2 regions of the Sphingobium sp. GW821-FHT02B05 genome follow, and region 1 is predicted to be linked to the other one. Evidence: riboswitches for the same ligand, from Rfam matches in the RefSeq annotation. Region 1 holds a riboswitch; the other holds the start of a gene.
What was found. Region 1 has a riboswitch for cobalamin ahead of AC07UX_RS03510 (TonB-dependent receptor). Riboswitches for the same ligand answer to the same signal wherever they lie in the genome.
Positions count from the first base shown of each region.

Region 2: linked by a shared signal. The riboswitch ahead of AC07UX_RS09310 (TonB-dependent receptor plug domain-containing protein) and the one ahead of AC07UX_RS03510 (TonB-dependent receptor) in region 1 are both predicted to bind cobalamin.

Region 1 is NZ_JBWKVW010000001.1:684,506-687,700, reverse strand. Features, by position in the region: gene AC07UX_RS03510 (TonB-dependent receptor) at 1-1,418, opposite strand, end outside; cobalamin riboswitch at 1,600-1,849, opposite strand; gene AC07UX_RS03505 (Arm DNA-binding domain-containing protein) at 2,040-2,369, opposite strand; tRNA gene AC07UX_RS03500 (tRNA-Ile) at 2,533-2,609, opposite strand; gene AC07UX_RS03495 (polysaccharide deacetylase family protein) at 2,634-3,195, opposite strand, start outside.
Region 2 is NZ_JBWKVW010000001.1:1,861,351-1,864,545, reverse strand. Features, by position in the region: gene fdhD (formate dehydrogenase accessory sulfurtransferase FdhD) at 6-812, shown strand; cobalamin riboswitch at 875-1,090, shown strand; gene AC07UX_RS09310 (TonB-dependent receptor plug domain-containing protein) at 1,261-3,111, shown strand; gene AC07UX_RS09305 (ABC transporter substrate-binding protein) at 3,128-3,195, opposite strand, start outside.

The DNA of each region.
Region 1 (3,195 bases):
TTATAGACCGCCCCCATGCGCCAGGTCACGGCATCGGGCGTCGCGGTGAAATTGTTGGCCGCGCTCACATAATCCGTCTTGGTGATTTCCGGCCGGTCGTAACGCAGCCCGCCGACCAGCGAAAATTGCTCGCTGAACTTCAAACGGTCTTCGGCAAAGACAGCATATTGGCGGATGCGGTTGGTGTAGCGCGGCCTGGTTGGCGCGCCGGGCTGATGGATGAACAGGCCCGGATCGGGATCGACCGCATCGACCAAGCGCGTCGCATTATTGCCGCTGTTGCTGACATTTTTGTAACTGATGCGATTGACGTCGAAGCCGACCACCAGAGTGTTGTCCAGTCCGCCTATGCCATGGTTCAGCGTGGCGGTGGTGCGGTTCCCGGTCTGCTTCTGGATGTGGTAGAGTTCCAAGAAACTGGATTGACGCACCTGCGCGGGATTGCTGTCCGTTGCTGGCACATAGGTGGCGCTTTCGGCGTTCTTCCAATATTTGTTAGCCCACAGGTGATAAAAGGTGCTGCGGATCGTCAGCGCATCCGACGGCGTCCATTCTACCTTCGCTTGGCTCCAGTTATCGCGGAAGCGCAGCCGGGCGTCGGCGACATTATAGTTGTTCCTGCGGATCGACCGGTCGAGCTTCCCGTTCACCAGCGGCACGCCGAACCATGTGCGCGGATTTTGCTCGCTATGATCATGGGACAGAGTGATGCTCATGTTCGCGGCAGGCTTCAGCCGAATCGCCCCGGCCAGCGCCACCGCATCGGCGTCGCCCCGCGCCATCCAGCCTTCGGACCGGCGGACGCTGGCATCCGCACGGAAAGCGATACCGTCCGTTACCGGGCCACCTGCACCGACCCCTATAGTGAAACTGTCATAGGAAGATATGCCCACGCGCCCGCTGACCTGCATGTCATCGGACGGCCGCTTGCGCACGACATTGACCGCGCCGCCAATCGCCCCCTCACCATATAGGACGGAGGCAGGGCCGCGCAGTATCTCCACGCTTTGCGCCATCCACGGGTCCGCCGGGAAGGTCAGCGTATTGTTATACATGCGCATCCCGTCATAGAGCGTCATGACCGAATTCTGCCCGGTGAAGCCGCGCGCAGACAGGCCGTACCCAAAGACGCCGGACGTGTTGACGATGCCCGTCGCCCGCGCTGCGGCATCCTGAATGGTCAGGTCGCCGCGCAGTCGGATGGCGTCGCCATCCAGCGTCTCGACACTGGACGGCATTTCCAGCGCGGTCAGGCCAAGGCGGCTGGCCCCCTCATTCTTCTGGTTGAGGCGCAGCGGATCGACCATGCCCGTCACGATGATCGCCGCATCGCCGCTATTCTCATCGGCGGGTTGGGCAAAGGCGCCGGGCGCAGCAAAAGAGAAGGCCGCAATCGCAGCCGGTGTGAACTTCAACATGATCTTCCCCCGTCGGCGTCGCACGACAATCGGGCGGGGGCGTGCCGTTCAAAAAACGGTCGGCAGCCGGCATCGGCCGGACGCCAGGGGCGACCGACACACAGCGTCCGATGCGGCCCCAGCCGCTCGTTCGTCGCTCAGACGGAGTATACCGTGCCGCGGCCATCCCCTGGACCAAGGCAAGAGCGACCAGACGCCGGCAGGTCTCCTGGCTCATGGGTCATCGCTTGATATACGGCCTTCCCAGGCCTCGCATGTTTCAGCGTCCGGCCCAGTGGCTGGCGGATCGGTCATGATGCCGTCCGCGCCTGTATATCGCGCTCGCCACTTACAGTTGCAGGGACAGCCTCGGATTTGGACGGCGCACGCCATCCGCACCGCGTTCCCATTTTAATCCCCGTCTCCGGGGAACCGACGCGATCTTTATCCTCCCAAATCCCAAAGGTTTCGAGCGGACGCGCTTGCTTATGATCTCAATTTTGCCAGGGCAAGCGATTTTGACATCTGCCCCACCAGAGGTGGATCGCCTCGAGCAGAATGATATTCCTACCTTACGCAAATAGACGGCAAGATTGCGCCTAGGAGTTTCTGGCTGCATCTTGGCAGTGGCTGGTTCTGGCTTTACCTGACAGCTAATGAAAAAGCCTGGAGCGACAACTTCGTCCCAACCCAAGGCGTTCGCTTTCGGTGAAACCGACCCTTCTTTGCCCTACAGGGGGCCATTTTCGATCCCCAGGTGCAGAAGAGAAGAGCATTCCGCGCTGCGACAAGGCCCATTAAAGGGTAGCGACCGAGCGTGAGAGATTTCTCTTTCACACCCACTCTGTATTTGAAGCGCCAGGTTTTGTCCCCAGCCTTCGATACATTCAGATATAAGCCATTGGGATCAGCCAGCTTGTAGTCGCTTCGACCGGCCTTGGCGTTCTTAACTTCAGTGATGGTAAGCGGCATGGGAATTTTACCCCCAAATCGGCGCGCTTTACCCCCAATTTTACCCCTAATTTCGCTAAACTGTCCTGATTCGTTATGAACTGTCCCGGTCTGTTATGGCCGAGTAACTCTTTGTATGTTAAGGAGTTATCCATACCATTTGACCCGATCTGGGTGCAATATGTGGTGGGCCCGGCAGGACTTGAACCCGCAACCTATCCGTTATGAGCGGACAGCTCTAACCAATTGAGCTACAGGCCCCACTTGCGCAGCCGATAGGCAGCATTAGGCCGCTTGGCAAGCCCGTGAATGCGCGGGAACCGCAGCAATGAATTGATCCAGGGTCGCAGCGGCCACATTCCGACGCGCCAGATGCGCCAACACCCCATCCCACCAGGCATAAAAGGCCGTTCGGTCGCTTTCGCTGCGAACATAGGGGGTATGCCCCGGTTCCAGTGTCGGCGAATGGAAGCTGAAGTTGAGAACCGGCACGCCCTCCTCGATCAGGGCGTCGATAGCGGCTATCGCCTCGTGAAGCGGCACCCCCTCCGGCGTCAGCGGAATGCGGCTGAGCATCCGTGCTCGCGACAGCGCACCTGCCAGCGGCCCCATTGCCTGCGCCGCACGATAAAGCCGCTCCCCGCCCCCGCGCAACAGGCCGGCAAAGGCGGTCGAGAGCGGCAGCTCGATCAGCGATCGGCTCGGCCCTGCCCAATAGGGCAGTTGCGGCAGGCCGTGGAAATCAGGCCCGTGCTGATGACTATAATCGAAGCGGCTACGCACCGAACTGTCCAGGCGGAACCCTGCTTCCTCCAGCAGGCGCGCGCTGTTGGGACCAACGCCGTAC
Region 2 (3,195 bases), 1.2 Mb from region 1:
CCATGATGATGGATGAGCCTGCCGCCACTTCCCTGACATTCGATCGTTTGACGCCCGATGGTGCGACGCAGGCGATCGACCGGCCGCTGGCGCAGGAAGTGCCGGTCGCGATCGAATATAACGGTGCGGGCTATGCCGTGCTGATGGCGACGCCCGGAGATATCGCGGATCTGGTGCAGGGGTTCAGCCTGGCCGAGCGGCTGGTGAGCCGGGACGACACGCTGCTGGACGTGGACGTGCATGATACCGGTGCGGGGATCATCGCCCGCGCGACGTTGCCGCCGCATCGGACCGATGGGCTGCTGGAGCGGGTTCGGCATCGCGCATCGGATTCCTCCTGCGGGCTGTGCGGGATCGAGAATCTGGAGCAGGCGATCCGGCCGCTGCCGCGCGTGACAGCGTCATCGCGGGCGGACCGCGCCGCCATCTTTCGCGCACTGGCGGCATTGCGCGATCATCAGCCGCTTAATACCGCAACCGGGGCGGCGCATGCGGCGGCCTGGGTGGGGGCGGACGGCGCGATCCGGCTGGCGCGGGAGGATGTCGGGCGGCACAATGCGTTCGACAAGCTGATCGGCGCAATGGCGCGGATGGCGGCGGACTGGGACGGCGGCTTTGCGCTGCTGTCGTCGCGCTGCTCCTATGAGCTGGTGGAGAAGGCGGTGTTGGCCGATTGCCCGTTGCTGGTCACCATATCCGCGCCCACCCGGCTGGCGGCGGAGCGGGCCGAGGCTGCCGGATTGCCGCTGGTCGTATTGGCGCGGTCCGATGCGCTGTTGCTTCGGGGCCACAGCGACATCCGCCAAGCATAGGAGCGCTTGGCAGCGTCCCGGCTTTCCCTTATGGCGCGCGCTGTGGGGAAGGCATGTCTTTCCTGCAACATGATCGCGCCGGTGCCCGGAAACGGGTTAATCGGGAATGTGGTGCGGGCGTCACAAGCGCCTTAATCCACGGCTGTCCCTGCAACTGTGAGCGGATAGCGCGATGCACTGGCCCCAAAAAAAAGGGGCAGCCACTGGAGCAATCCGGGAAGGCGTGCATCGTGCCACGACCCGCGAGCCAGGATACCGGCCGGCGCTTGGTCGCTCTTGCTTTGGTCCAGGGGATGGTCGGGGCACGGTGGTTTTCCGTCGAGCGACGCCATGCGGCCGGGGCCGCATCGGGCCGCGGACGGGATATGGCGTCATCCCCCCAAAGGCCCGACCGCTTTCGGGCGGACGCCCCAGCCACCGTCGCTTTGACGCTGTAGGGGCAATGACAATGTTGAAATATGGACTTTCGCTGGTGGCTCTGGTCGCTGCCAATCCGGCCTTTGCGCAGGCGGACGACGATATCGTCGTGACCGCCGCGGGTATCGCACAGTCGCGCGACGAAGTCGGTCAGGCGATCACGGTCATCGACGCGGACACGATCAAGACGCGGCAGGCGATCGACGTAGTGGACCTGCTGGCGACGACGCCGGGCGTGCGTTTCAACCGCAACGGTACCGTCGGCGCGCAGACCGGCGTGTCGCTGCGCGGTGCGGAAACGACGCAGACTCTGGTGCTGATCGACGGGGTGAAGGTGAACGACCCCAGCGGTATTGGCGACGGCTATGATTTCGGCCCGCTGCTGACCGGGAATATCCGCCGGATCGAAGTGCTGCGCGGCTCCAACTCGGTGGTACACGGCAGCCAGGCGATCGGCGGCGTGGTCAATATCATGACCGGCGTGCCGGCCGAAGGCTTCGGCGCCAACGCATCGGCCGAATATGGCTATAGCGACACGTTCAGCGCGAAGGCGGACGTTTCCGGGACTGCCGGCATCGCGTCGGGCGGTGTGGGCGCAGCCTATTTCCGCACAGATGGCATTTCGTCGGCCGCCAATGGTACCGAGCGGGACGGCACGGAGAATATCGCCGCCAATGCGCGGGTGAAGCTGGCCTTCTCGGACAATCTCAGCCTCGACCTGCGCGGCTATTATATCCATGCAGATCTGGACGTGGATGGCTTCCCGGCGCCCGACTATGTGCTGTCCGACACGCCTGAAGTCGCCATTACCGATCAATATGTCGGCTATGCTGGCATCAACCTCGCGCTGCTGGACGGCAAGCTGACCAACCGGGCGGCCGTCACCTGGATGCGCAACGAGCGTGACTATTATTCGGCGCGCGGCGCGGAGGTCGATTATGGCTATAGCGGCACCAATCTGCGTTTCGAATATGAAGGCGTCTATGCGCCCATCGATCAGGCCAGGCTGGTCTTCGGTTATGAGCATGAGCGGCCGGACTATGATTATTATGACGCCTTCGGCACGACCAGCGCCAAGATCAATATCGACAGCGTCTATGCACTGGCGATCGTGAAGCCCTTCACGGGCCTGGCCGTCACCGGCGGCGTGCGCCATGACGATCATAGCCAGTTCGGCGGCGCGACCACCTTTGGCGCGAACGCCAATTATTCGCCCAATGGCGGCGCAACCAATGTGCGGCTGAGCTATGGCGAGGGCTTCAAGGCGCCATCGCTCTATCAGCTCTACGATAGCTGGAGCGGCAATGCGGCGCTGACCCCCGAACGGTCGAAAAGCTATGATATCGGCTTCGACCAACGCCTCGACGGTGACCGGGCCGTGCTGTCGGTCACGGCATTCCAGCGCGATACCCGCAACCAGATCAACTACGACAACGACACGTTCCGCTACGCCAATCTGGACCGCACCCGTGCCAAGGGCGTGGAAGCCTCGATCGCGCTGAAGCCAGTGGACGCGCTGACCGTGACCGGCAGCTACAGCTATGTCGACGCGCGCGACAGGTCGGAAGGATCGGCCACCTATGGCAATCGCCTGGCCCGCCGCGCCACCAATGCGGTGAGCCTGTCGGTCGATTATGTCTGGCCCTTCGGCCTGGCGACCGGGGCGACCGTCACGATGGTCGGCGACAGTTTCGACAATGCGGCCAACACGCGCCGGCTGGACGGCTATGCGCTGGCCGGCGTCCGGGCATCCTTCCCCGTGGGCGAGCATCTGGAAGTCTATGGCCGCGTCGACAATCTGACCGATGAGAATTACCAGACGGCCTATGGTTACGGCACCTATGGCCGCGCTGCCTATGGCGGCGTGCGTGTCCGCTTCTGATGACCGTTGGCCGGGGTCAGCGCGGCGCGTTCAGGCGCGCCGTGATGGCCCCTGCCGCCTGCACATAGGCTGGGCCGCCGCACA